Regions from separate parts of the Senegalia massiliensis genome, predicted to be linked through region 2. Evidence: predicted binding sites of a transcription regulator. Region 2 holds the regulator's gene; the other holds the start of a gene.
What was found. Region 2 encodes Rex, which represses fermentation and respiration genes when NADH is low (regulators of the CRP and FNR family bind a similar motif). Its sites were predicted from a motif close to ATTGTTAANNNNTTAACAAT; they were not measured.

Region 1: D3Z33_RS12400 (DNA double-strand break repair nuclease NurA) is a predicted target of Rex. The motif match lies at 4,430-4,449, and genes of this name have one in related genera.

What each region holds. Positions count from the first base shown of each region.
Region 1 covers NZ_QXXA01000013.1:90,271-106,336, forward strand. Annotated here, with positions in the region: gene D3Z33_RS12375 (metallophosphoesterase) at 1-978, shown strand, start outside; gene D3Z33_RS12380 (hypothetical protein) at 1,068-1,385, shown strand; gene D3Z33_RS12385 (AAA family ATPase) at 1,427-3,241, shown strand; gene D3Z33_RS12390 (hypothetical protein) at 3,259-3,558, shown strand; gene D3Z33_RS12395 (hypothetical protein) at 3,567-4,232, shown strand; gene D3Z33_RS12400 (DNA double-strand break repair nuclease NurA) at 4,466-5,458, shown strand; gene D3Z33_RS12405 (helix-turn-helix domain-containing protein) at 5,458-5,793, shown strand; gene D3Z33_RS12410 (hypothetical protein) at 5,810-6,337, shown strand; gene D3Z33_RS12415 (hypothetical protein) at 6,357-7,697, shown strand; gene D3Z33_RS12420 (ATP-binding protein) at 7,715-9,589, shown strand; gene D3Z33_RS12425 (hypothetical protein) at 9,734-10,273, shown strand; gene D3Z33_RS12430 (hypothetical protein) at 10,294-11,538, shown strand; gene D3Z33_RS12435 (helix-turn-helix domain-containing protein) at 11,892-12,524, shown strand; gene D3Z33_RS12440 (AAA family ATPase) at 12,674-13,906, shown strand; gene D3Z33_RS12445 (hypothetical protein) at 13,968-14,456, shown strand; gene D3Z33_RS12450 (hypothetical protein) at 14,736-15,071, shown strand; gene D3Z33_RS12455 (DUF2958 domain-containing protein) at 15,130-15,462, shown strand; gene D3Z33_RS12460 (hypothetical protein) at 15,524-16,066, shown strand, end outside.
Region 2 covers NZ_QXXA01000011.1:97,976-114,041, reverse strand. Annotated here, with positions in the region: gene D3Z33_RS10900 (MFS transporter) at 1-471, shown strand, start outside; gene D3Z33_RS10895 (SpaA isopeptide-forming pilin-related protein) at 649-6,006, shown strand; FMN riboswitch at 6,099-6,220, shown strand; gene D3Z33_RS10890 (ECF transporter S component) at 6,318-6,920, shown strand; gene tsaE (tRNA (adenosine(37)-N6)-threonylcarbamoyltransferase complex ATPase subunit type 1 TsaE) at 7,009-7,497, shown strand; gene tsaB (tRNA (adenosine(37)-N6)-threonylcarbamoyltransferase complex dimerization subunit type 1 TsaB) at 7,466-8,179, shown strand; gene rimI (ribosomal protein S18-alanine N-acetyltransferase) at 8,172-8,624, shown strand; gene D3Z33_RS10870 (Yip1 family protein) at 8,638-9,360, shown strand; gene D3Z33_RS10865 (hypothetical protein) at 9,410-9,631, shown strand; gene D3Z33_RS10860 (hypothetical protein) at 9,667-9,843, opposite strand; gene tsaD (tRNA (adenosine(37)-N6)-threonylcarbamoyltransferase complex transferase subunit TsaD) at 9,946-10,965, shown strand; gene D3Z33_RS10850 (ABC-F family ATP-binding cassette domain-containing protein) at 11,261-13,171, opposite strand; gene D3Z33_RS10845 (redox-sensing transcriptional repressor Rex) at 13,394-14,023, shown strand; gene D3Z33_RS10840 (sigma 54-interacting transcriptional regulator) at 14,065-15,813, shown strand.

The sequences.
Region 1 (16,066 bases), on a different contig from region 2:
ACTAAAATGTCTGCATATCAAAGAGAATATGAAGAACTAACAAATGAAATCATAAATATATATGATGAATCAAATCAACAGAATAATCCAGAAAGTAAAGAAAAAAGATTATATAAAGATATAGAGTTATTAATTAAAGACAAAAAGAAACAAAAAAATATTATTACTAGTGATATTAATAATATAAAGCCAAAATTAGAAAAAAAGATTAAGAAGGTTATTCCAATTCTTTTAGTTGGGGGTAATCATGAACTATATGGTAATAGTATAAATACCCTTAATAGAACTATGTTAGGTTTCCTAGTCAATCTAGGTATTTTAAAATTAGTTTCTAAAAAGAATCCTCATCTGATAAAAAAGAATAATTTAACTTGTGCTATAACAGGAACATCATATCATAACGATATAGACTCAAGAGGATATGAGAGTGATTATATAATAGATAAGAAATTAGGAGATAGACATATTCATTTGATACATGGTATGTTACATAACAAAGACATGGGAAAAATCATAAGACATACTACTATAGACCAGATAACAGATACTTTAGCTGACTTTACTTATACAGGTCATGAGCATAATGGTTTCCCTCTTACTCAAGTTGATGGAAAGTATTTTTATAATTCTGGTGCAATCCCAAGACTTAATATTAGTGAAATAGAAAGAAAACCTAAAATTGGTATCTTAAATATGACTAAAGGTGATATTAGCCTTGAAGAACATTATCTAAAATCAGCAAGAAATGGAAAAGACGTTTTAGACATTTCCAAAAAGTTAAAGGATAAGCACAAGGAAGAAGAATTTGCAGAGTACAGAAAGGCAGTTAGAAATGTAGGTAAAATAGAAGGATATAACGTAATGGAGATCATTAACTCTATATCTTCTAATAAAAATATCAAACCTAAAGTAAGAGATAAAGCTTTGGAAATGGTTTCAAATGCTATACAAAAGTTAGAAAATAATCAAGAAAGGTAACTCGTTCTTTAATCTAATAAAAATGGGGTTATGTATAGGTAGTATTAAAGGTTTAAAAGAAGAAAGAATTAAGAAAAGGGGAGTTAAGTTTGAGTGTATTAGGAAAATCAGTTAAAGATAAAACAAAAGTAGTTAAATTAAGTTCTAACAATATTCTAAACTTTATTTTAATCATAGCTATTTTATTGATGTTTCTATCAAAACTAGGAGTAATAGGAAAGGTAAGTGAAGGCTTAATATATATCTATATCGGAATCATGATACTAATAATTTTAACTAGTATATATGCCATACGATATATGATTGCTACAGAGATTGATAAGATGTTGAAACTTAAAAATAGCATTGAACATAACTTATTTATTTTAGGTATTACATTTGCATTTCTATTTGGTTACCACATCTAAATATTAAATAGATGATTTAAGTACGAAAGGAGGAATTAAATTTGAGTGATGTACAGGATATTAATTTACTTGAACTTATAGAAGAAACAACAAAAGAATATGGAAAAAATAATAAATTTAAATATGGAATAGCTGAAAATTTTGAATGTCACAAATATACACATATTGAGTTCTCTGATTGCATGACTACCTTTGTAGGTGAATCAAGTAATGGTAAATCATCATTTATGAGAATGTTAGATTGGGTGCAATACAATTCCCTTCGTGGTGATAAGCATATTACAACAGGAGAAAGAGAATGTAGAGGTATAATTGGTACAATTAATGGCTTTGAAGTAAAAAGAGAGATTACACCTTCTCATAATAGATATTACATTACACATAAAAGTTGGGAACAAGAATTTATATTAGAAGGTTTTGGGGTTAATGTGCCTTTGGAAGTATCTGCTGTATTAGGGGCATTTAAAGTTAAGATTGATGATAAGAAGAATAACGATTTGAAAATCAATTATATGGAGCAAGGATCTGGATGGTTTTTAACATCCGACCAATATACTTCTACTACTAAAGCAAAGGCAGTTTCTTTATTATATGGAGTCCATTTTTTGGACCAATCTATAAAAGATACTAAAGTTGAATTAAATAAAGTAAATAAGAATATATCTGGAAATGAAGAAGAAATTGAATCATTAAAGTTGAAATTAAAGCAATATGACTACCTTGATGATTTAAAAGCACGAATAGATAAGGTACAAGCACTATATGATAGACAAGTTAAATTAAAAACTCTCTCAGAGAAAGTAAAAGAATTGAATACTAAATATATAAAAGTATGTTATGAGTACAATAAATCAGTTAAGCTGCTAGAACAAATTAATATTAATAATATAGATGGTGCTAGTAATTTAATTAAGGATATTGCTATTAAATTGAATAAGGCTAATAATTTGGTTAGGTTAGATAAGGGGTACTCTCACTCTACTAAAGAAATAAATAACGCCGATAGAGTTATAAATGAAGGCTTAAAATTAGATGATATAGATGAATTAATAAATAACATTTCACAATCTACTAATAATCTCAAAATACTTATTAAACTAAATGAGGACTATGTAGTTACAAATAGAAACATAAAAACAGAAAACGATATACTTAAAATTGAAGATAATAATAATAAAGCTAATACATTATTAAATAATGCTACAGAAAAATTTAATTTAATTGCTAATACTATTCCATTGATAAATAAATACACAAACACAAAGAAAAAAATAGGAAATGCTAATTTAGTAATTAAGTATAGTCCCCTGGTATCTAAGTTAGATGGCAATATAGAAAAAGCTAACAGTTTGATATATAAACTCAACAACCTAAATAGTGTAACTCAACCTTATAAGGTGGTTGATGCTCAACTTGATAAGATAAGACGAATTTTAGATGAATCTAAAGATATAAACAAATTGTCTAAAAGATATAAAGATGCTACAAGAGATTTAAATAAAGCCAACACACTAATACCACTTAAAAACGAATACAATACTATAAAAGCTAAAATAGAGAATACAAAGCCATTTATCCAACAAGAAGATAAGCTAAATAGAATAGACGATTCTATAAGTAAAATTAACAATCTATTTAGGGTTTATGAAGGTGTATTTAGCCTTAAAAAAGAAATAATGAATAAGAATAAACTAATTGATGAAGAAGATGTAACTATTAAAGAAAAGCTAAATGATCTAAATAATAGTATTTGTAAATATGAAGAAATCATTAAGCAAATTGGAGTATGTCCTTTATGCAGAAGTGAAATTAATGATAATGTTGTAGACCATTTAATAGTTGAACTAAATAAATAAATTAGGGAGTGTTAAAAATGAATAATAAATTAGATAAATTAAATATAGAAGAAAAAGAAAAGCAACTTAAATACTATAATGAGTGCATAGCTAATACTAAGACACTAGTTGAACTAGCAAAGGATAGAAAACAACAACACGAGCAAAGAAAAGTCGAGTTAGAGGAAGAAATAAAAGCACAAGGAGTAAACCCAGATAACATTGATGAAGAAATAAATAACATATCTGAAGAATTAGAAAGATTAATTGAAGAAGTAGATAGTTTGATACCATATGACCTGTTAAAGCAAATGAATAAATTACCAGAAAGAGATTAGGTGATTAAATGAATACAGATGATATAAAGATTTATTTAGATTCAATGATAGAGTTATATCAGAGTGAAAAAGGCAAAAAAGATAGCCTTTCTGACTTAATAAAGGAAAAAGAAACTTTAATAAAAGATAAATTAGAAGAAAAAGAAATACTAAGTGAAACATTAGTACTGTTACAGAGTGCATCTGATGAAGCAAGAGATCAAAGTGTAGAAACTATGGAAAACTTAGTTACTAGACCTTTACAATATATATTCGAGGATAATACAAAATTTAAGATAGATATGAAAACTAAGGGTGAAAATAGTAGTGCTGAATTTAGTGTAGTTACTGACTTTGATTTTGGAACAGTTAAGGCAGACCCAAAAGGAAGTGCAGGTGGGGGTAAAGGAGACATAACGGCCTTATCTCTACTTACTACTTTAAATTGTAGTATTGGAACTAAAGTAACTGCCCCACTTATATTAGATGAGCCTAGCAAATATGTTTCTCCTTCATCTAAAGCATTAAATGTAGGAAAGTTTTTAAGAGAATTATCTACTAGTTTTAACAAGCAAATAATTCTATCAACTCACAATCATGACATATCTGGAATAACAGATAAAGCATATGAATTTATATTAAAAAATGGAATTAGTAATGTGAAAGAAGTTACAGAAACTTTTGAGACAGTTTAAAGTATAAGATAGTACATTATATATATTCTTTATATAATTATTATATAAAGAATATATATAATAATACATGATAATTTTATATGTTTTATATTTTACTATAAAATCAAAGTATAAATTTTCTATCTGTATAATTAAATATATATTGAATACATAATCATTATGTAATATTTATATATTCAATATATATTAATTCTATAATAGTTATGTATATAATAATTTTAAGGAGTTAAATTATGAATAGTTCATTAATAACAAAAATAAATAATATAAATAGTTTTTTAAGAAATAAAGAGAATAATAAAATAGATAAATCAGAGTTACGTAAATTATTGAATAGTAAAATAGGTAATTTCATTACAACGGATAAACATATGCAAATCAATAGATATAAAGATAATGGCATTCTATCTGTAGATGGGTCAATAAACAATGAAGGAGCTACATTTCCCTATTTAATCACACTACTTAGAGCCTATGCACATAATACAAAGCGAGATAATTTAGGTTGTATTGAGGAAGTTGAAGAAGTATTCTGTCCTGTATATAAAAGTGATAGAGATAAATTAGATAATTTGATTAATGATATGGAAGAAGGAAATTATTCAATGGAATCAATTTTCCATTCATACATAAAAAATAGGTTAGCTGAATTAGAACTGATTAGTGCTATGGAGGGTATTAAGAGATTTAATAATAAGATTGTTTTGTTAGATGGTGGATTCAAAAGATTTGAATATAATTGTCCTACACTTCTTGACGAATTCAAAGAATTTTGTTTAGAGAATAATGTAACTGCAGTAGGAATTATAGAAGAAGTATCAACACACACTATATCTAAATTATTAAAAGATTCATTAACTGAGAACTACATAAAAGATTATGATAGAGAGCTTTTATTTGGTGTTTTAAACATCAATGAATGGTTAAAGGTAGATTTGGATATAGAAATAAAAATAGGCTACTACACGACATTTGCAAGGTTCTCACAACATCCTCAAATTATATCTATAGACTTTCTGAAAGAACAAGTTGATGTAGTAGATGAAGTAATGAGTTTATTATCTTCTCTTACTCCATTAAAAAGCAGAGGAATACCTATACCAATTGATATAGTGGATAAAGAGGTTAGAATTACCGACAATGAAACATCTATCTTAATGGGAGAGTTAGACTTAGATATTAAAGAGAAGTTTATAGTTGCTAACCATAACAGGAGGCAATTTTAATGTTTAACGTAGGAAAAAGAATAAAAGAATTGAGAAAAAAAATGAATATAGAAGGTAAAGAACTAGCTAAAGAATTAGATATATCTCCTAGTTACTTATCTAAACTAGAAAGTAACATTAGACCAACATCAGTAGAAAAAATAGAGAAAATATGTGAGATTTCAAATATTAGCTTATCTGATTTCTTTAACACAAATCAAGAGAGTAAAATAGAATTAGATATAGCAGAAAACATATACTTAAATCCAAAATTAAATGAGTTATTTACAGAATTACAATATATGGATGAAGATAAATTAGAACTTATACTAAAACTTATTAAAAATTTTAAGTAAAATTGGAGGAATTATGATGTATAGAGAATACAATCCAGAAGTTTCAAAAGAAAAAATATTTAACGATTATATTTACCTATCAATAAGTAAGAACGAAGTTGAAAACGAAGATTTTACCAAAGTAGATAAAGTATTTAAAATCTTAGATGAATGTAGATTTAGGTCAAGAGGTAAACTCACTATAGGGTTTGAAGGATACATAAGAGAAATAGAAGAAGTTTATGAAATTGAAGAAATTAGAAATTATGTATCTACTATGTTCAGTAAATATCCATATATGTTTTATTATATTACAAGTGAAGAATTAAACAATGCTATTATACTATCCTGTATAGCAGATGTTAGATTAATATACAAGGGTGAAAAGAAGGCAATTACAGAACTTAAGCCTAGTGAAAACCCTACAAGCGTTGGACTAGATATAAAATTAACCAAGGAATTGAAAGAAAAAATCATTGTTAGTATTTGTAAATATGCTGAAAAAGTTGGTGATACACCAGAGAATACCGAAGAACATTTACTGAAGTTATTTCCAAGCAAGTAATCAATAAGGAGGGGTTTAAGTGAGTTTAGAAAGAAGTATTCGAATAGAACACAACGATGAATCAAAACATTATTCCAGAAGTTTTTTAAGTAGCCTGACAGGTCAAAGGTTATTAAAAAAATTATATAAAGCTAATACAGATGGTGATGAAGTAAAGATTTTTTGTTTGTGTAAAGATAACGGAATACCAATGCACATGGCTAAATATAGTAATGGTAGTACATATGCTATTCGAGCAAACAAAAGCCTAGACCATCACAAAAATTGTATTAGTAGTATGTCTGAAAAAGAATTTGAAGAAAGAAAAAAGAAAAGAGCTAGATCTTACAACTATGAGAAAGATGGTAAAACATTTGCAGTGTTTAATACTAATGCTTTTTATGAAAATTCAATAAAAATAAGCACCCCATCTAGTAGTAAGGGTAAGACTTCTACTACTAATGTCTATAGCTCTATTTTCAACATGGGAGATACTTTACTTTCTAATAGTTGGACAAACTATGTTAAACATAAGGGGTATTGTCCAAAGGAAGGAAATCTGTTATATGAGTTATATAGTGAGTTAGAGAATAATAAGACAAGTAAAAAAGGTATAAATCTTACTGACATTATGTTTATACCAAGATATTCTAAGGATAATAATAAAGATATATCTGAGTTAATTAAAAAAGCTTATTTTAGTGTTAAATATAGGTTATCAGAAGAAAAGAATATAGAAAACGGAAAGTTATATATCCTCATGAAATTAGGTAGTAAAGAGGATATACAAGAACAACTTGATGAACAACGTGGAGAAGATTTCATTAGAATAAAGGTAGTTGACCCTTTTAAAAAAGGTTATTTTTATGCTACTGTAAAATTTAAAAAATTTAGAAGAGAGTTTCATAAGCATAAAGTTAAAAATGCTGAATACTACATAAGTACTTTTATTACTTTTAAAAATGATAAGCTAATGATTGATAGGATGGCAACAATACCAACTTTAAAGGGTAGAGGGTTCTTTGTAGAAAGTTCTAAAGAAATAGAATTCGCCGAGTATCTATTAGAAAGAGAGATTCTTTTTGAAAGACCTACAAAATCATCTGACTCTAAGCATGAAGAGTGGAATGGTTGGATACCAGACTTTCTTATTCTAGATTATAAGACTAAAGAAGTAACAAGAATTGCTGAAGTTTTTGGTTTTAAAGATTTTTGGGAAGATGATGAATACAAAATGAAAATGGAAGAGAAAATTGATTTCTTTACAAGCATTCAAGGTGAAAAAATAGAAGAATTTATATATTGGAAAGCTAATGAAGATTGGTCAATGCCAAAGTTAGCCAAGAAAACAGGTCAATTTATAGGTTTACAGTATAATTAAAAAGGTGTGATGTAAAAATGAGTATAACAGTTGTAGGGAATACTACCAATTCAGAGGTTTATATAGCAACCAACGAAAGAAAATTTATTATAAATGAATACCTCATAATAGAGGATAATGATAATGATGAGCCAATAGTTGAGATTATAGAAACTAATTCATTTAATAAATTTGTACCTTTAGCAAGTGAAAAAGCAGGAATAATGGAAGATACAGTAAAGCAAAATCTTTCAAGTTATGGGTATGATCTTGATGATGAAACTATAAATCTAGCAAAAGTAAGAGTTGTAGGAGAGTTATCTAAGCCAATCACAGTAGGCTCTACTGTGAGGTTACCTAAATTTAATGAAGTAAAACACTTATTAATGAAGAAAAAGCCAAATAAAGGATTAACATTAGGTGTGATTCGAGGTACTTCTGAAATGCAAGATAGTTTACCTAATGATGTAAGTAATATTGCTATGCTTTATAAAGATGATATAGGAGTTTTAGACCAAGAGGGTGTACCTTTCGTTTTTGATTACTATAAAACTGCACAATATCCTCATATGTTAGTAACCGGAGGTTCAGGATCTGGCAAATCATATGGAACAAGAGTACTGCTTGAAGAAAAGATGCAGAAAAAAATACCTATGATAGTTTTTGATCCACATTACGAAATGGATTTCTCTGAAACTTTTGAAGGACTACCTGTAAATTATCAATATGATTATAAAAGACATTACGAAATAGCGTATGTTGGAAGAGATGTAGGGGTAGATTTTACTGAATTATCTAAGGAAGAATTATCTAGCTTACTATCATCAGCTAAAAATATGACTAGTACAATGGAAACCACACTTGCTGTTGTTTTAGAAAAAAGAGATACATTAACTAGTTTTCAAACTAAATTAAATAATCTTATGGAGATATATCAAGATGGTACAGGGGAATATGAAGTAAGGAGAAGTGAAGGAGATAAAGTAGCAACAAAGGCTTTAGAATTATATAACAGAACAAAGAGAGAATTAGGAACTGCTACCTTGATGGCACTATCTGGAATAGGTTGGAGATTGGAAAATATCAAAGCTACTGGAATATTCAACTGTAACATAGACTCAATTCATAATGCAATTCTAAAAAGAAAGACAATAATTATCAGAAGTAATATTCGTCTACTTAAGACTTTTGCAGGTTTTATTATAAATAACCTCTATAAGAAAAGAAGAAAATATATAGATAGTCAAAATACTCTTACTCAAGAACAAATTAAGCAGCTTAATATTGAAAAATTCCCGCCTTTTGAGGTAGTTATTGATGAATCTCATAATTTCGCACCCAAAACAATAGAAGGTGAAAATATGACTCCAACTAAATGGATTATTCGTGAGATATCAGCAGAAGGTAGAAAGTATGGTATTAATTTAGTTTTAGTAACTCAAAGACCTTCCAATTTAGATACTACAACCCTTGCAAATGTTAATACTAAATTTATTTATCGTACAAATAATAGTTATGATTTAGCCACTATTTCAGAAGAAACTGATCTTACAGGAGCAGAACTTGATAGATTAAAATATTTTCAAAGTGGTAATTGTTTTATAAGTAGTGCCATACAAGGTAGAAGTCTGGCTTTAACTACTAGAGTAAGTAAAACTCAGAGTCCACACTTTAAAAACCCTTATGATGAATTAGATGAATTTGGAGAAAATAATGATAAGTTAAAAGAGGTATTAAAAAAATATCTTCCATTGTCTGATATGAATTTAGCTAACTATCATATGGATATTAACAATGAAGTAAAAAAGACTATACCATCTAAAGAAATATTTGAAACACTAGAGGAAATGTATAGAAGTGGAGAAATAGATATTAAAGACTCACCACTTGGCAAACAATATGTAGAGAAATAAGAATAAATTCAAAGGGTAAATTAGGTTGAGTTCAACTTTAGTTTACCCTTCAAATATGTATATTTTCTAATTCTTTACTACACAATATATTTAGAGTATAATTATATATATAGTGTTAACTTTTATAACTAAAGGGGTAAGTGTATGAACTTGAATATGATAGAAAAGGAAAAAGATATACAATTGTATAAGGCTATAGCTAAAACTGGTTTAATTACTGAGGACCTAGCTAAACTCTTAGGAATGAGTAGAAATAGATTGAACAACCATATCAAAGAAGACAATATAATTAAAAAAGGTGTGTATATGATGTTTGGAGATCTAACTAATATATATACATTATCTGATAAAAGTAAAAATAAAATGAGAAAAGACTTTTTAATAGATATATATAAATCTGATACATCACAAATTGAACATGACTATGTATTAGCTAAAATCTATATGTATCTTAATTATAAAGAAAAGGAAAGTTGGATTACTGAAACAGGTTTAAAATATATGTATCAAGGAAAGAAAACTACTGATGGTCTATATATCACTAATAACAACAGAATCGGTGTAGAAGTAATAACAGACTCTTACTCTAAAAGTGATATAGAAGAAAAGAAGGACTTTATTAGATCCTGCTGCGATAACTACATAATGATACATACTCATAAAGATATAGAATATAGATTGTAATATAAGAAAGGAGAATTACTTTGAATATAGAATACTATAGTAATAAAGAATATGATATACCTAAGAATGTATCTGAAAAAACTGAACATAGATATTTAGAAATAATTAATCTAGGATATGCAAAGTTTTTAGATATATTAGGGAATTGTGATGGTTTTGCTATGTATAAACAATTTGAAAAATTAGTATATCTATTTGATGGTGAAAATCGAACTAAAGAATCCAATAGGAAAATAACTTTAGGTATAATAAAAAAATTAGAAATCCTTAAATTTATTGGTACTCAAAAAGTTAATCAAAATAAATTTTTATATCTTAAAAGACCTGCATTTGCTCTCTTATCTGGAGATTATAACAAATTTAAAAGAATTAATTTGAATAAAGATTTAAAAAATGATAAGTTTAGAATTTCTATATTGAAATTAGAATATTTTTTAGAAAATAATGTATTAATAAGTAATAAAACGATGTTTTATCATATTCGTATGATTATAAAAGATATTTTAAATAAGATAGATAAGAGTAATAATAAATATGGTTACGACATTCAACTAATAAAAAAGCTACTTTCTACTAAAAATTATAAAGATTTTTTTAGTTTATGTGAAGAATACCCAGAATATAGTCATAGGCTTGGAGTTATAAGAAGTTTATATGATATTTCAAAGATATATCGAAAAATGATATTACAAAGAGAAACTATTGCATTTAATCCCAAATATTATAAATCTTATGTTAAAGAAGATGGTGAAGTTACAATTCACTATATCCCTAATATTTTTATTTTTGATGTAGGAAAAGATAAGAGGTTTTTTGAAGATAAATCAAATAAATTATTCCAATCTTTTTATACAATAAGAAATAATGTTCTTAGAGGCATATACAAAGCGTATGCTAGTAGTAATAATACTTCTATGGGATATATAGGAGAAAATCATATTGGTTATACGGTTACTTTAATAGGTGAAGATGAAGGAATATTAACTAAAAAGAGAGATATATTTGATAAGAATAGAGCTACTTCGATAAATACACCAATTATGAGTATGACTAATATAATATATCTAAATACAGGAAACTACTTATATTCAGCTAGTAGGAAACTTAATACATTTAGGAAAAGTCACGATGAAAGAATAGATACTATTATTTCTAAAAAAATTAATCAGATAGAAAAAACAAGTGAGAATAAAAGAAAGGAAAGAATCGAAAAGGAAAATAGTCAATTTGGTAAAGATTTGTTTAACTTAGTAAAAGATAGTTAGAGTAGATCGTATGTTTGATTTACTCTAACTATTTTTTATTTAAAAGATACTAATAAATTTACCTAAATGAAGTATGTAGGATAAATTATAAATTAGCTTATATACAGGAACAACTAAACATTAATGAACTATGTATTTAGGTAAATAAGCTGTGAATTTATAATAGTTATATGTTATAATAAATTAATAATATGACTACCATTTTTAAAAGAAATCATTTTTTAAAAGAAAAATGATTTTCATCATAACTTTGGGTAAATAGTATTAATCAATTAAATATTTAATTTATGTATTTTAAGTGTATAACTCAACATCAATAGTTTATGTATTTAGGTAAATAAGGAGTGTGTTAAATGAAGGGATATTCAATTACTGAAGTAGCTGCAAAATTAGATGGTCTACATGTTCAAACAATTAGAAAATGGGAAAAAGATTTTGAACTTATAATTCCTAGAAATGACCTAGGACATAGACAATATACAGAAAAAGAAATTGAAGTCTTAAGAAATATAAAAAATATGAAAGATGAAGGTGCAGGAATAGAAATTATTAAGAAAATACTTAGTAAATCAGAAAATGCAGCAGAACAAAAAGAAAATGCACTTGAACTGGTATCTATTGATAGATTAAACGGAAAAGAATTAAATGAAATAATGATAAATAAACTTTCTCAGTATATGGAAGAAAGGGATGATAAGTTAATAAATGAGTTTGCTAATACAATGAAAACTCAACTTTCTGAGATAATTGATGAAAAAGAAACTCTTTTAAAAAAAGATTATCAAAAAAAATTAAATATAATGCAAAAAAATATTGAAGAAACAATCTCAAATGAAATAGAAGAAACATTGTCAAATGAACTAGAAAAACAGGAAAAGAAAATAAGAGAACAATTAAGTAGTGAGAATAGTAAGTTAATGAAATATATCGAGAATAGAGATAAAGAAAAAGAAAAAAAACCTTTTTTTAAAAGATTATTTAAATAGATACTGTAAAAATATAAAAGCATATTCTTTAAGAATATGCTTTTATTATATTCCAGACATATAAGTTGTATTTATACAAGTTATAGGTTGTATAAATACAACTTATATGGTATAATAATCATATGAGATTATTATAAGGAGGTTTTTATATGCCTAAAGTATTAACTAAAGAGTGTATAGGTGCTATTGATAAACTAAATGCTATTGGTGATGAACTTAAAGAATTTATTATGGAAAGGGAAGAAGTGATTAACCTTATAAAGTTAGCTTTAGTAAGTAAAAGGAATTTGTTTTTCTTAGGAAAAACAGGACAGGCAAAATCTTTTATTATAAAGGAATTTAACAAGAGAATTACAGGTAGTAACTATATGGAGTTATTAATGAATAAAATGATGGATAAAGACGAGATATACGGAAGATTAGACATTCCGGAGTTGGTTAACGGTAATCAAAAAGTTATTACAACGGGAAAATTACCAGAGTCAGATATAGCCTTTTATGATGAAATCTTCAAGAGTAATGATTTATTATTGAATACGTTACTTCAAAGTTTAAACTATGAAGATGTAAATTTAGAAGGTAATACATATCCTGCAAGACATTTATCAATTTTTTCAGCATCAAATGAAATACCTAACTTTAAAAATAAAGAAGAAGATAAGATACTATATCCTCTATATAATAGGCTACACTTAAAAGTAGTAACTAACTATATAGAAAAAAAGGACAATTTCAAAAAGGCTATCAAAATGAAAAGAGCAAGACATGGTACTAAACCACAAGCAACTATTAAGCTTAATGAAATTAAAATACTAAACGAAAAAGTTTGGGATGTAGAAGTATCAGAAGAAATTGACGAATTAGTTTGGAAGATCAGTAAGGATATAAGTAATAAATTAAATAGACCTGTATCAGATAGAAAGTTAATAGAGTCCTCTATAATACTTCAAGGTTATGCACTACTTAATAAGAGGGGTAAGGTAGAGCCTAGAGATTTAAAAGTTTTAGAATACTATCTATGGGAATCTCCAGAGGAAATACAAGTTATAAGGGAAATAATAAAAGCTAATTCTGATAATCCTTTAAAGGAAAAAGTTATGGGAGTTAAGTCACTTGTAGTAGAACAATTAGAAGATGCTTACTCAATGGTAGATAGTGAGGATACAAGGGCAAAAAATAAAACATTTAGTAAGACAGAAAAAGAACTACTGAATCTACATTCTGAACTAGAAAGTCTCAAAGATACTATTAAAACTGATGAAGATAATAGAATTATTGATAAAATGCTTGTAGAATTTGAAAATCTGTATAAAGAACTTAATGAGAAGTTTGGATATACGTATACGTCAATTGGTGAAATGAAAGAAAGAATGGGGATTTAATTATAACTAATTTAAAATATAATGAATATACTTTGAAACTATATAAAGGGGAAGGTTAATTATGTTTATACTTCTATGTGGCACTATCTTTACAATTTTAATGCTTAAAGCTATATTTAATACTTCTAAAATAAAATCATTAAATAGCGAAAATGATAAAATTATTAAAGAGATATTATTAAAAGAAAGTAAGCTTTACCTTTCTTTAGCTGTATTTATCTTTATATTTATGATATCTGTATCTTATTATATTGATACAAAAAGTGAATCTTACGATAAAAGTATTTTATATGTTGAAGGTACGTTGGTAAGTGTAATCAAGGAAGATAATTTTATATTTCATGATTATTATTTAAAAATCAAGTCAGAGAAAAAAGAAAATCTAATTAAGATTGATAGAGAACAATACCTGCTATATAAAGATAATGTAAATAAGAAAATATATGTAATAAAAGATAATACTTTAATTGATATTTTTGAAAATCCAGATGAGTTTCAAGAAAGTCTCACTAAATTAAAGAAGTCTGGAAGAGTTGTTGAAACAATTTAAATAGAAATATGGTTAGTTATTATATTTGATATAATTTATGAAAAATGATACAATTTATATATATACAACAAATAAATACAAAAAACCGAGCATATATTTGTATCGGTGGCATTTATCAAATTTAATAATAGGTTAGATTATCTATTATTACACGTTTTAAAAATGGAATAGCAATTTTTCAACTCTTTAGAGATATTTTTATATCTTTCAAAGGGTTTTTTTATTGCTAAATTTATCAAATGGTATAACAATTTTAAAATTGAAAGGGGAACTTTTAAAATGAATCAAAAGTATTATCAGATAAACATTGAAGGCGAATTAATAAACATTGATTTATCCAATCATTCTCTTAAAAGATGTGAAGAAAGAGGTATATCTAAATATGAAATATATTCTCTTATTCTAAAACTTGGAGAAAATTTACTTGATTTACGTAATGGTGAACAATTTGCTATCGTAGATAAAGAAACTGGAGTTGGAATAGTTAATCAAATAACTGCTGAATATGGAGAAATTTTTATAACTGTTATTACTGCTATACATAATGACAACATTTGGATTAGCAAAGGTACAAAAGTACTTAATGTAAATGAGGTATATGAATGTATAGCGTAGTTTATTAAATGTAACTAATAGAAATAAGAAATTATTAAATGAAAGGTGTGTTTATTACATGAAACTACTAACCAAGTCAATTAAGAGGAAATTACCAGAATTATATTCAACTGAGAATATAGAAAATCCATGTATCAGAGTTAAATTTTTTGATGCATATGGTAGTTATAGATGGTATGTTCTTGAGGGTGAAGAACAAGAAAATGGAGACTTTCTATTCTTTGGTTTAGTTGATAGTGGCAGAGATCAAGAATTAGGCTACTTTAGACTATCAGAATTAAAATCTATTAAATATTTAGGTAGATACCCAAGAATAGAAAGAGACATGCACTTAAAAGATGGTGAAGTACACTTAAAAGATATAGAAGGTAAGGTTGGTATAGCTGTTTAAACCAAAGAAAGAGATATATTTCTCTTTCTTTGGTTTATTAACTGAAAGGTGTGTTTATAAAATGAAAAATAACTATGTTCAAAATTATCAAATGGATTTTATTAAAACTGACATATTGAATATGAAAATATCTGAGACTAAAGGGAATAAAGATAAATACTTTTATGAACTACTCCCAATATTAGAAGAAAAACTTAAAACAATAGAAGGTCATGCAGTAAGTGATATAAACTCTTTTAAAAATTCTATTTTAAGTTATGTTTTTTCAAATTGTATTTCTAAAGGTATTCATAGAGAAATGACTGTTGAACAAATGTATCAATATGAATACAAAAAAAGTGGAATGGATAAAAAGGGAATAATCTTAAATGGTAAATACTTTTATGAAGGTAGTTATATAGCTTTAAAGCAGTATCTAGGCAATATAGAGCTATATGTAAAAAGCATATCTAATAATTCTATTATCATAGAACATAGATTCAATGCAGATATATTTTTAAAAGAATATAAAACCATTGAAAGTTTAGAAAATGATATGTGGTCCAAAAAAGATATAGAGGATCTTTTTAAAATAGAACTTAGCAAAGTAGATGAAAAGAAATTG
Region 2 (16,066 bases):
AATATTTCTAAAAGTGAAGCTTCCATATTCACCATGATGATAACAATTGGACTTATGATAGGAAGCTTAGTTATTGGGAATATTTCAGATAAATTAAAGAAAAGAAAATTGCCATTTATAATTTCAACTATAATTTATTTATTCATATGGTTAATATTTATATTTGTAGATCTTGATATAAATTATTTGTATATATTATTTTTTCTTATGGGATTATTTTCTTCTGGATTTATACTTTCATGGGCAATAGCAAAAGAAGTGAATCCTGAGAAATATCCAGGAGTATCTACATCTATAGCTAATATGGGAGGATTTTTGTTTGCAGCAATTATTCAACCACTTATAGGGTATGTTTTAGAATTAAGTAACTATGATTATACTTTAATCTTATATGTTTGTTTAATATTTATAATAATGTCTATGGTATCAATATTATTTATAAAGGAAACTAACTGTAAAAATATTTATTAATTTGAGAAAAGAATTACATTTTAATTATTTTAGTAATATATTACATAATAAATGTTATATCTTAATTAAAACGGGTATAGTTCTAATATCCTATTGTAAATAGGAAATTAGAACCAAGTTTAAAAGGAGGATAGAACTATAACGTTATGTAATATAAAAAAGTAAGGAGAATGTAATATGAAAATGTCATGGACAAATAGCAAGAAATTTTTAGCTGTGCTTTTAGTATTAACATTAGTTCTGCAAATGGGAAGTACTTTCACTTTAAATACTGTATCTGCAGATGAAAATGTTAATACTCAACAGCTTGACGAAGAGATTACAAATGTAAGTAGTCAACAAAAGCTTGTTGATGAACAGCAAAAATCAATTGAATTAGATAATTCTAAGGGTACAGAACCTATAGAAACTGAAGAAAATTTAGAAGAAACTAATTCAAATAAAACAGAGCCTGAACAAAATAATGAAGGAGAAACAGACAATTCATTAATAAAAGCTTCTCAAAGTTCAGAGTCTAAGGATTTAGGTAATATTTTCAGCTCTGTAATTCTCAAAGTTAATGGAAATCAAATATCTACAGATACTACAATTGAAGTAACAGAGGATACTACAATAAGAATAGATTATAATTGGGAATTAGAAGATAGTGTAAATCTTCAATCAGGTGATTGGGCTGAAATTTCAATACCAGATGAATTTATACCATTTTCAGATACAGATGGTGATTTATTAAGTGGTGAAAATATAAAAATAGGTACATACTATTTAAATAAAAATAGTAAAACACTAAGAGTAGAATTTAATGATGAATTAGTAGGAAAACAACAGAGAAGTGGAAATGTATGGTTTAATTTTGAATTCGATTTAGAAGAATTTGAAGATGATACTTCTCAAGAGGTTAAGTTTAATGATAAAACAGATAAATCTTTTACTATTACACTTAAACCTAAAGGTAATAATCCTATAATTGATAAAAGTGGTTTAGCTGATAAAAAAATGAACCCAACTAATATTACTTGGACATTAGATATAAATAAAGGTCTAGAAGAGTTAAAAGGAGTAACAGTAGAAGATGTTCTTCCAGAAGGAGTAGAACTTGAAAATATAGAAATATATGATCTTACTATTGGTTATGATGGAAGTATAACTGGTGAAAAACCTAGTACTGATAAAAGTGCAACTAAATTTCCAATAGATTTTGGAGATATAAATAGTGCATATAGTATAAGATATACTACAAAAATAACTGATAATAGTAAATTATCATTTACAAATGAAGCTACTATAAATAGTAATGATGGACCTCATACAGATAATGCCACAGTAGAAATTACTAGAGGAAACTATATAGAAAAGAAAGATGGAATAGCTAATAAAGACTTAGATGCAACTGAGATTAATTGGGTTATAAATGTAAACGAATCTGAAGACACAATTAATAATGCTAAGATTATAGATCAATTACCGGATGGATTAACTGTCCAAGAGGGTACTATAAAAATATATGAATTGACTTTTGATAATGCTGGTAATGAAGTAATAGGTAATGAAATAAAAGATAAAATTATAACTAATAATGGAGATAACTTTGAAATAGCATTAGGAGATATAAATGAAGCTTATCAAATTAAGTATACTACTGATATAGACTATAGCAAAGTAAATAGTGGTGAATACCAACAATCTAATAAATTCATAAATAAAGCTACTTTAACAGCAAGTAATATAGAACAAAAAGAAGATACTGGTGAAGTTACAATTAAAAGAGATAGTCTATTGAAAAAAAATGGTGACGCTGATATAGATTATAATAATAAAACAATTGAATGGACTATACATGTAAATAAAGCTAATGCTAATATCAAAAATGTAAAAATAACTGATACAATTGGTGAAGGATTAGAATTAATAGAAGATAGTTTCATAATAACTGATTCTAGTGGAAAGGAAATTACAAATCCTAAACCACAAGTAACTACTGATGGATTTACAATAGATTTTGGAAATATAGATTCATCATATAAAATTGTATATAAAACAGAAATAACTAATTATGATCAAGTAAGTTTTGAAAATAAAGCAAAACTTACTGGTGATGGAATTGGTGTAGGTGATATTACCGAGGAAGCAAATGAAGAACCTGAAATATCAAATAACTTTAATAAAAGTGCAAAAGACATTAATTATAAAGATAAAACAATGAGTTGGGAATTAAAGATCGATCCTAAAAAAGGTAAGATAACAGATCTTAAAATAGTAGATACATTCCCCAATAATGGGTTAGTGTTTTTAGAAGATAGTTTAGTGTTTAAAGGATTTGATAAAGAATTAGAAAAAGGTACTGACTATACTATAATACCTAATGGTAGTAATTATGGTGAAGGTTTTATATTGGAATTTAAAAATACAGTGTTACCACTTGAAGGAAAAGAGTATTCTATATCATATAAAACATCATTTGATCCAGATGATAAGCATCTTACAGAAAATACTGGCTCAGATAAAAGTATATATAAAAATAAGGCAGAGTTTATAGGAAAAACTGAGTATAACGGAAAAACTGTAGATTTCAAAGAACCAAGAAAAGCAAGTCATAAAATAAATGACACAGCAACGAACAATGGTAAGAAGTCAGGTAAACTTAATAAACCAGAAAGAAAAGTTGATTGGAAATTACATTTAAACTATTTATCTAAAGACTATACAGGTAGTGAATTTGTAGTTGAAGATACATTAAGTGAGGGTCAATATATAATAGATTTAGATAGTATTGTAATAAAAGAATATAGTGTAAATCCTGATGGGACTATAGATGAAACAGGACAAGTCTTAACTACTGATTCATATACTATAAAAGGAGTAGGAGAAGAAGGAAAATATACAGGCTTCAACCTAACATTCCATGGTGGTATAGATAAACCTTATTTAGTAGAGTATACTACTAATATAGAGGGCATATCAAAACCTAATTATTCTAATTCTGCAACTGTTAATAAGGATAAAACTTATACTGCAGAGGTAAAGTATCCAAAATCCAACAGTTTTGTAGTAAAGGAAGGCGAAGGTATAGAAGGTAATACTGTTTATACTGATGATGAAATAAACTGGAAAATTACTATAAATGAATCCTTATCAGAAATTAAGCCAGGCTCAGTATTTATAGATACAATAAGTTCAGGCCTTGTATATATTCAAGATAGTTTGAAAATATATGATAAATCAGATAATAGTGAATTAGTAAAAGGTGAAGATTATACATTAAAAACTAATGATTTAGCTAATGATGAAACTGAATTAAAAATAGAATTTTTAAATAGCATAAATTCAGTCTATGAAGTTAAATATGATACAGTTGTAATATCTGAAACAGGTACAGTTAAAAATAATGCAAGTTTCTCAGGATCAGAACAAAATATAGACCAAAATGATTCTGTAGAGTATACAGCTAAACAAACTTCAGGTGGATCAGGAAGTGGAGTTAATAGAGGTTCTATATTAGTAGAAAAGAAAGATGGAGAATCTGGAGATTTATTACCTGGAGCAGAGTTTGAGTTGTATTATCTGTTAAATGGTGATGAAAAGATAGTTGAAACAAAAGCTACTGATAAAAACGGAAAGTTAGTTTTTGAAGGCTTATCATATAGAACATATTATTTAAGAGAAAAAGCAGCACCAGATGGATATGAAATAATTGATGAAGAGGCAATAGAAATAAAAGTAGATTCAACTAATCAAATAAAACAAACAATAGAGAATCTTAAAAAAGGATCTTTATCAATAGTAAAGAAAGATGGTTATACGGAATCACCATTATCTGGAGCAGAGTTTAAGATAACAAGTGAAGATGGGACATTTGAAAAGACTTTAAAAACAGATAATGACGGTAAGGCAAATATAAGCAATTTACCAAGAGGTAAGTATACTCTTAAAGAAACAAAAGCACCAGAAGGTTATGTGCTAGATGAAACTATTCATGAAATAAATATAAACTCTGAAACATTAAATATAGAAAAAACTATTCAAAACTATAAAAATGCTTCTATATTAATAGTTAAAGATGATGGTTATACCGAATCACCATTATCAGGTGCAGAGTTTAAGATAACAAGTGAAGATGGTACATTTGAAAAGACTTTAAAAACAGATGATGAAGGTAAAGCAAGTGTAGATAATTTAAGAAGAGGTAATTATACTATAGAAGAAACAAAAGCACCAGAAGGTTATGAATTAGATGATACGAAGCATCAAATAGAATTAAATGATGAAAATCTAAATTATACTCATAAAGTTTCAAATTTCATGAAAGCATCAATATCAATAGTTAAAAAAGATGGCTATACAGAAGCACCATTATCTGGAGCAGAATTTAAGGTAACAAATGAAACAGGAACAGTAAACGAAATTCTAACAACAGACGAAAATGGTGAAGCAAGCCTTGATAACTTAAGAAGAGGTAAGTATACTATAGAAGAAACAAAAGCACCAGAAGGATATATTATAGATGAAACAAAACATGAAGTAGAATTAAATGCTGAAAACTTAAATTATGAGTATGAAGTATCAAACTTTATGAAAGCATCAATATCAATTAATAAGATAGATGGAGATACTGAAGAACCTCTATCAGGTGTGAAGTTTAAGGTAACAAATGAAGCTGGAACAGTAGATGAAGAGCTAGTAACAGACGAAAATGGTTATGCAAGTCTTGGTGATTTAAGAAGAGGCGAGTACATTATAGAAGAAATAGAAACAAAAGAAGGATATGTACTAAATGAAACAAAACATAAAATAGAATTAAATTCTGAGAACTTAAATCCAGAAATGACTATTAAAAACTTTAAACATGGTTCAATAATTATAAACAAGATAGATGGAGATACAGAGGAGCCTCTATCTGGAGCAGAGTTTGAACTAAGAGATAGTGAAGGAAACTTAGTAGAAACTCTAGTATCAGATGAAAATGGTCAAGCAGGTATTGGTAGCTTACCAAGAGGTAAGTATACTATTCAAGAAATAAAAGCACCAGAAGGATATGAGTTAGATGAAACAAAATATGAAGTAGAGTTAACTGCAGATGAATTAGATATCCAAAAGACAGTTGAAAACTTCATGAGAGGATCTATTAATATTCTTAAAGTAGAAAAAGACACAGATAAAGTACTATCTGGAGCTAAATTTGAATTAAGAGACAGTGAAGGAAACTTAGTAGAAACTTTAGTAACAGATAAAGAAGGAAAGGTAAGTGTTAACGATTTAATAAGAGGAGAATATACAATACAAGAAATTGAATCACCAGAAGGATATGTATTAGATAAAACTAAGCATAAAGTGGAAATCACTTCTGATAATTTAAACTTAGAATTAGAGATTGAAAATGAACTAGAAGATTCTAAAGTTGCAGGAGCGGATGATTCAAATAAAGATGGCTCATTACCACAAACAGGTGAAAAGAGTAGTTTATCATTTTATATAACAGGATTAACACTTATATTAATTGGTTTCTTTATGGCAAGAAAGCATAAACTATCTCTTTAAATAAAAACTAGAAGGAAGTTTCCTTCTAGTTTTTTTATTGACAAACTAATAACTATATATTATAATTAAGTTAACAAAAATAAAAAATAATAGTTAATCTTCAGGGCAGGGTGAAATTCCCGACCGGCGGTAAAGTCCGCGACCCATATGAAAATATGGTTGACTTGGTGAAACTCCAAGACCGACAGTAAAGTCTGGATGGAAGAGGATTAAGTATGATACATACTTAATTATGTAGAATTTAAAGCCCTTGGAGTTTTCCAAGGGCTTATATTATCTACCTGAAGAAACTAACACAGGAGGTAAGTTAAATGTTGGCAACTAAAAAGAAAGTAAATACAAAATATCTTACAAAAACAGCAGTGTTATCAGTATTAGCATTTTTAATTATGTTTATAGAGGTACCATTATGGTTTGCTCCACCATTTTTAAAGATCGATTTTAGTGATATACCAGCTTTGATAGGTGCATTTGCTTTAGGACCAATGACAGGAGTTGTTATTGAACTACTTAAAAATATTTTAAATCTTGCACTTGAAGGTACAGCTACAGCAGGTGTAGGAGAGCTTGCCAATTTTATAGTAGGTAGTTTATTCGTATTTACTGCAGGAATAATTTATGAAAAGGGAAAAAGTTTTAAATCAGCTGTAGTTGGGTTATTAGCAGGAACTATTGTTATGACCATTGTAGCAGGTATTGCAAATTACTTTTTCTTATTACCTTTTTATTCAAAGCTATATGGATTACCAATAAGTAGTTTTGTGGAAATGGGATCTGCCCTTAATGGTTTTGTAAAAGATGTAGAAACACTTGTTATATTTGCAATAACACCTTTTAATATTGTAAAAGGTATACTAATTTCCGCTATAACTATACCATTATATAAGAGAATATCACCGTTACTTCATAAATAACCAAAGCTAATTGCTTTGGTTTTTTCTTGTATATAATGGGCAATAATTATATAATACATATTAGGATTAGGAAAGGAAAAGATTAAATATGATAAGAATAATTACAGAAAGTACAGAACAAACAGAAAGATTAGGAAAATTAATAGGTAGTTTATTAAACTCAGGAGATATAATTTGTTTAGATGGTGATTTAGGTGCAGGAAAAACTACACTTACTAAATCTATTGTAAAGGGTTTAGGCGTAGATGAATATGTAACAAGCCCTACATTCACTATAGTAAATGAGTATGAGGGAAAAGTACATGTAAATCATTTTGATGTTTACAGAATATCAGATGTAGATGAGATGTATGATATAGGTTATGATGAATATATGGATTCAGAAAGTGTAAATATAATTGAATGGTCATCTATTATAAAGGAGATACTTCCAGAAGATAGGATAGAAATAAATATAGAAAGATTAGAAAAAGATAATAAAAGAAAGTTTAATATAAACTCGATAGGTGAAAGATATAAAGATTTAGTTGAGGAGTTGAAAAAATATGAAGATACTAGCAATAGAAAGTTCCTCTAGAGTAGCAACATGTGCAGTAATGGAGGATGAAACTTTATTAGGTGAATATATAATAAATGACAATATGACTCATTCAGTGAAATTAATGCCTAGCATAAAGACACTTATGGATAGTTTAGATTTAAAACCGGAAGATATTGATATATATGCAGCAGGAGTAGGTCCAGGCTCTTTTACAGGTCTTAGAATAGGATTAGCAAGTATTAAGGCAATGGCACATGCTCACAATAAAAAGACAGTAGGAATACCAACAATGGATGCTTTAGCATTTAATATACCATTTGGAGATGGAATTATAGTTCCAATGATGGATGCTAGACGTGATAGAGTATATACTGGAATATATAAATGGGTAGATGGAAAATTTAATATATGTATGGAACAGGATGTTTTAGAATTAGACAATATAATAGAAATACTTGAAAAAAGAGATGAAGATATAATTATAAATGGGGATGTAGAATCTAAATATGGAAGCATATTAAAAAACAGATTAGGTGATAGAATAATATTTTCAACTGTTTCTACAAGAATGCCAAGGGCATCATCAATAGCAGAACTTGCATTTAGAAAAGTGAAAAATGGTGAATATATAGATTATAAATTATTGGTCCCTGACTATTTAAGAAAATCTCAAGCAGAGAGACAATATGATGAGAAGATGAAGAAAAAAGATGAATAGTATAGTGATTAGAAATATGGAATCTGAAGATATTGATAATATATTAGAATTAGAAAATATGTCATTTTCAACTCCATGGTCAAAAGAATCATTTATAAAAGAGATAAAAGAAAATAAGCTTGCAAGATACATAGTGGCCAAAAATGATACTAAAATAGTTGGTTATGGGGGAATGTGGCTTATACTTGATGAAGCTCATATTACAAATATTGCAGTTCATCCTGAATATAGAGGAGAAGGGGTAGGGACTAAACTATTAAATGGACTTGTAGAAATATCTAAAGAAATGATGATAAAAAGGATGACACTTGAAGTAAGAAAGTCTAATGATCCTGCTATAAAATTATATAAAAATAATGATTTTGTAGAAGTGGGAATCAGACCTGGATATTATTCTGATACAAATGAAGATGCAATTATTATGTGGAAAGAAGTTTTATTTTAAAAGGAGTGTTTTTATGAGTGATAATTTTAATGAATTTATAGATTATAGTGATGCACGTGAACTTACAATGAAAGAAAAGATAAAAGATGTATTTACAAATCCAAAAGAATTGTTTAAAAGCATAAAATTTTATCCGAATTTAAAATTGGCTATAATAATTATATTGGTAATTTCATTTTTAGCAGCATTTATTGAAATAAGTTCTACTGATTTTATAAATAGTATGATAGATAGTGCAAAACAAAGTGGCCAACCTATTCCAAGTGATTCTCAATTAGAAGTATATAAATACATGACAATTGCTTTAGCTGGAATAATGCCTTTAATTGTAATTGGTTTTAAAGCCTTTATGATAACAGGTCTTTCTGTACTTGTTGGAGGAGATGGAGATACAAAAGAAGGCATGCTTGTAACAAGTTATTCATATATACCTATAGTGCTTGGAACATTAATTTCTAGAACAATAATATATTTCACAAATTTTGATGTTTTTAAATTTAATTTAGCTCAGATATTACCTTCATCATTAGAAGGGACGCTATTTTTTGGAATAGCTTTGAGTATAGATATTTTTATAATATGGTATCTTGTACTATCATTTATTGGAACAAAATATATATTTGAAATTTCATATAAAAAGGCAATATTACCAGTACTTATTCCGTGGATTTTTTGGGTTATATTTTATGCAGGAGTTTATATTCTAACAAGTGGTGGTTTAAATATTGGAATATAATTTTCTAAAATAGTTATACTAAGGATATAACTATTTGGGAGATGATAAATTGAGCGATATAAATATGGCAAATAAAGATCAATTAAAAAATATAGCTGAGAGATGTAGTGAATATAATTTTGAAGAAAATGAAAATCTAAGGTCAGAAGTAAAGTCTATGGGGGAAGAGACTATTAGTTGTGAAAATTGCAAACATTTTAATGCAAATCATAAATGTAGTTTAAATCTTATAGATCAAATTTTATCAAGTATGGATGTAAAGTTAGATTAGGACACCTAATTAGGTGTCCTAATATTTTTTATTACTTATCTAAATTCATTTTTTCTTTTATCAAAATGAATTTTATCTCTTTTTGGATTTGTAAATTCATTCATATTGTTATAAAGAGATAAATCACCAAAGGCAGTTGCTTTATATACTTCTTTGAAAAAACTATTATTTTTATCTACACCATCATATCCTATATGTCTATTTTTTGGCATAAGATCACACTCCTTTTTAAAGTGATTAAAATTAGTTTTTGTAGAACTTGTTTATAATATTCAACATGGTATATAATTAAATTAAATAATTTTGGAGGGATAATTTTGAAAAATGTAATTACATTGGGAGTAGAAACGTCTTGTGATGAAACTTCAATAGCTATAGTTAAAAATGGACGAGAAGTTTTAACTAATAGAATATCTTCACAAATAGATCTTCATAAAAAATTTGGAGGAGTAGTTCCAGAAGTTGCTTCCAGAAAACATATTGAAACAATAGATTATATATTAGATGATGCTTTAAATGAAGCAAAGTTATCATTAAATGATATAGATAATATAGCAGTAACATATGGACCTGGTCTTGTAGGAGCTCTCTTAGTTGGGCTATCATATGCTAAAGCACTTAGTTTTGCATTAGATAAACCTTTAATAGGAGTTAATCATATAGAAGGTCATATTAGTGCAAATTATATAGAATATCCAGATCTTAAACCACCTTTTGTATGTCTTATAGTATCAGGTGGACATTCACATTTAGTTTATATAAAAGATTATGGGAAATATGAAATATTAGGTCGAACTCGAGATGATGCTGCAGGTGAAGCATTTGATAAAATAGCAAGAGCTATGAATTTAGGTTATCCAGGTGGTCCAATCATTGATGATTTAGCAAAAAAAGGAAATGAAGATGCAATAGATTTTCCAAGAAGTTATTTAGAGGAAGACAGCTTTGATTTTAGTTTCAGTGGTCTTAAGTCAGCAGTATTAAATTATCTTAATAGCATGAAGCAAAAAGGTGAAGATATAGTTGTAGAAGATGTTTGTGCAAGCTTTCAAAATGCTGTAATAGAGGTATTAGTTGATAAAACAGTTAAATTAGCTAATATGAAAAACTCTAAAATAATAGCTATAGCTGGAGGAGTAGCATCAAATAGTGGACTTCGTGAATTAATGAAGAAAAAAGCTGGAGAATATAATATAGAGGTTAAATATCCATCAAGACTATTATGTACTGATAATGCAGCTATGATTGCATCAGCTGGATATTACAATTATATAAATAATAAGTATTCTGACCTTAGTTTAAATGCAGTTCCAAATTTAAAACTTGGAGATTAGGTATTATGTTAACTTAAAAATTGAATTTTGACGAAAAATATAATAACATGACTTTTCCACAATGTTTACAGTTTTATCTACAAATTCTGTGGATAATGTGGAAAAGAACTCTGAAATAGATATGTTCTAAAAAAAAATGTTGATAAGTTTGGGGATTATGTGTATAAAATGTGGACTATTTGTATATAATTTTTAATTTATACCTAATTATATATAAACATATATAATTAGTACGCATGTTTGGTAAACAATAATCTTTTTTTAATGATAAATTAAGACAAAATGCTACTTTCTATTAATCTGAAAGTAGCATTTCCCATTCATTATATAAATGTTCTAATTTTTCATTTATTATTTTACTTTGTTTTATATTTTCAGTACTTTTTTCAGGATCTGAATATATTTCAGGTAAACACATATCATATTCTAATTGAATTAATTGTTTTTCATAATCAGAAATTTGTTTTTCTATTTCTTTAACTTTCTTTTTTTTCTTTTTTTCATTACGTATTTTTTCTTTTTGCTTTTTTTGTTCATTTTTTAATTGAGTTTTTGTTTTAGTAGGTTTATTTTCTTCAACATCTATTATTTCATTCTTTTTTTCAATATAGTAATCATAATTTCCTAGGTATTCTTCTAAACCTTCATTAGTTAATTCAAGTATTTTGTCTGTTACTTTATTTAGAAAATATCTATCATGAGATATTACAAATAAAGTGCCTGTATAATCTATTAAAGCATCTTCTAATGATTCCTTTGAATCAATATCTAAATGATTTGTTGGCTCGTCCATAAGTAGGAAATTAGCTTTAGAAAGCATTAGTTTCATAAGAGATAATCTGCTTTTTTCTCCACCACTAAGTGTAGATATTTCTTTGAATATATCATCACCAGTAAATAAAAATCTAGCTAAAATACTTCTAATAGTATAATGATCAAAGGATGGATTTTCATCCCAAATTTCATCTACTATTGTTTTATTATTATTTAAGTTTGTTTGTTCTTGGTCATAATATGCTGCATTTACTTTGTGACCAATATTTACTTTGCCACTATCTGCTTCTATGGTTTTTAATATTATATTGAAAAGTGTTGTTTTACCAACACCATTTGGTCCTATTAATCCTACTTTTTCTTCTCTATATATATTAAATGAAACATTTCCAAATAATTTATTTTCTCCAAAGGATTTTGATATTTCTTCTACTTTTAAAACATCATCGCCACTTTTTATTTTAGGATCAAATTTTATTTTGGAACGACCATCAATAGATTTAGGCTTATCTAAAACATTTATTTTATCAAGCATTTTTTGTCTGCTTTTAGATTGTCTAATGGCTCTTTTACCACCTAATGCAAGTTTTCTTATTTTTTCTTTTTCATCTTTTATTTCTTTTCTTTGATTTTCATAATCTTTAGTTTTTAGTTCTATTATTTTTTTTCTCTTTTTCATGAATGTACTATAATTACCATTATATATTTGAAGTTTTCTATTTTCTAATTCAAATATTTTAGTAACAGTAGAATCTAGAAAATATCTGTCATGAGAGATTATAATTGCAGCTCCATTATATTCTTTTATATATTTTTCTAACCAATTTATTGCATCAATATCTAGGTGATTAGTAGGCTCATCTAATAATAATAAATTTGGTTTTTTAAGTAATAGCTTTGCAAGTAGAACTCTTGATTTTTGACCACCACTTAAGTTATTTATGGGTTTGTAGAATTCTTCTTCTGAAAAACCAAGTCCCTTTAATACACCTTTAATTTCACTACTATATGCATATCCATTTTTTTCATTAAATTCTTCTGATAATCTAGAATATTTATTCATAAGTTTATCCATTTGTTCTAAGTTATCACATTTACTTTTTTCACTTATTTCTATTTCTAATTTTCTTATACTTTTTTCTAAATCAATAATATTTTTAAATTCTTCTAAAGCTTCATCATATACTGTTTTTTCACTTTCAAACAATGTATTTTGTTTTAAATAACCTAATTTAGTTTCATTTGCAATATATATTTCTCCACTATCCATAGAAATTTCATCTATTAGTATTTTAAAAAGTGTAGATTTTCCAGCACCATTTAATCCTACTAATCCTACTTTTTCTTTTTCATTTATTGCAAAAGATATACTTTCTAAAATTGGCTCTCCAATATAAGATTTATTTATATTATTGCATGATAAAATTATCATTTTTTTCACTCCTTATTTCTTATCCTATTATATATGATATTTTTTTTTTAGTACAGTTTTTAAAAATAGATATAATTGGGTATAGTATTAAGAATGGTAGATAACCTTTGATAATTATATAAAAATCTAGTATAATAATCTTAGTGCAAAATTTGACACATGCTGATATTATGTTATATAATTAACATATTTATAAATTTGAATGAATGAGAGGGATTAGAAATGAAAAATAAAAATGTTTCTATGGCTGTAATAAGAAGACTGCCGAAATATTATAGATATTTGTCTGAACTTCTAGAAAATGATATTAAAAGGATTTCATCAAAGGAGCTAAGTAAACTTACAGATTTTACTGCTTCTCAGATAAGACAAGATTTAAATAATTTTGGTGGGTTTGGACAACAAGGTTATGGTTATAATGTAGAAGATCTACAAAGAGAATTAGGGAAAATTTTAGGATTAGATAAAACATATCGTGCTGTACTAATAGGAGCAGGTAATTTAGGTCAAGCAATTGCAAATTACAGAGGGTTTTCAGATTCAGGATTTGAAATTTTAGGTATATTTGATAAAAATCCTAAAGTAACAGGAAAAAAATTAAGAGATGTAGAAGTTAAGGCTATGGAAGATATGGGTGATTTTATAAAAGAGAATGATATTGAAATAGGTATTATATGTACACCTAAAGAAGGTAGTCAAGAAATAGCTGATACTTTAGTAGAAAGTGGAGTTACAGGTATTTGGAACTTTGCTCCAGCAGATCTAAAAGTACCAGAAAACATAACAGTTGAAGATGTACATTTAAATGAGAGTTTATTTACATTATCTTATCTTTTAAAAGAGAAAAAATAAAGGCCGTCTTATAGATGGCCTTTTCTAATATGGAGGAAATTATGAGAGTAAATGATGTAATGACTAGAAATCCTATAACTATAAATCAAGATAAACAAATAATATATGCTACAAAATTAATGTATGATAATAAGATAGACTCTTTACCTGTATTAGATTCTAAAGGAGAACTTATAGGGATTTTTCAAAAAGAAAACTTGTATTATGCTATATCGAATAATATAGATTTAAATAGTGAAATTAAAGATATAATGAATAAGGACATCAAATGGATTTATCCAGATCAGGACACAGATAAAATATTAGATATGAATATGGGTAGGAATTTAGTATTAGATAAAGAAAATAATTTAGTAGGAGTTTTGACAAATACTGATTTATTAAAAGCATATTATAATACAAACAATGTAATTAATAGGAAGTTAGATACAGAAAAAAACTTAACTGGAACATTAAAGACCATATTAAACAATGCATATGATGGAATAGTTGTAATTGATAAAAGTAGAAAAATAACTATGATAAATCAGTCTTATGCAAAATTTTTGAATGTGGATAAAGATGATGTAATAGGAAAAGATGTTACAAATGTAATAGAAAATACAAGACTTCATGTAATACTTGATACAGGCGAATCAGAAATTGGAGAAATACAAAAAATAGGTTCAAGAAATATTGTAGCTATGAGAATACCAATTGTTGAAGATGGTAAAGTGGTTGGTGCTATAGGAAAAATCATGTTTAGAGACATACAACAGGTAAATTCACTTGCTAACAAGTTAAATGTTATTAAAAATGAACTTAAATATTATAAAAAAGAACTTATAAAAGAAAGAAGAGCTAAATATTCATTTGAAAATATTCCATCAAATAGTGATATTATGAATAAAGTAAAGTTACTTGCACAAAAATCTTCAAAAAGTAACTCTACAATACTTGTAGTAGGTGAGAGTGGAACAGGTAAAGAGTTATTTGCCCATTCTATTCATAATGCAAGTCCAAGAAAATTAAAACCATTTGTAAAAATGAATTGTGCTGCAATACCAGAGGATTTATTAGAATCAGAGTTATTTGGATATGAAGAAGGAGCTTTCACTGGTTCAAAAAAAGGTGGTAAAATAGGAAAATTTAAATTAGCTGATGGAGGTACTATTTTCTTAGATGAAATAGGAGATATGCCATTAAATATGCAAGCTAAGATACTTAGAGTTTTACAAGAAAAAGAATTGGAACCAATTGGTTCTAATAAGACACATCCAATTGATGTAAGGGTTATATCTGCTACGAATAAAGATTTAAGCAGTATGATTAGAAAAGGCGAATTTAGAGAAGATTTATATTATAGATTAAATGTTATAAAACTTAATATTCCTCCTTTAAGAGAAAGAAAAGAAGATTTAGATATTTTAATAGATATATTGTTAGAAAAACATAAAGGTGATGTAGGTAAATATATTAAGGGAATATCTGATGGGGCTAGGAATGTTTTAAAGACATATCATTGGCCTGGTAATGTAAGACAACTTGAAAATGTACTTGAAAGAGCTATAAATATTGTTGAGTCAGGATGTGAGATAGATATTCCTCATTTACCTGAATATATAAGAGGTAAAAATAATAATAATGAAGAAAGTAGTTTTTCATTAAAAAAAGCAGTAGAAATTACTGAGAGAAATACAATAATAAATGCCCTTGAACTTACAAGTGGAAATAGGGTACATGCAGCAAAGATACTAAATATTAGTAGGTCTTCATTATATGAAAAAATGGATAAATATAAGATAGAATAAAAGCTTAGGGAAACCTAAGTTTTTATTATGTCTTGATTTCCATACAGTGTATAAAATTTAACACACATCATCTTTGTCTTGTAATTAACAATAGTATTAGGGGTTTTTATTTTGAGTGTATAAGAAACAACACAGAATTAGTTATATAATTAACAATAAAATATAGTTATTATTTTTCAAGAAAAATTATATAACATAGTAATTTAAGCATTTAAATATAAAAAATGATAATTTTTTATCTATTGGCACGTAT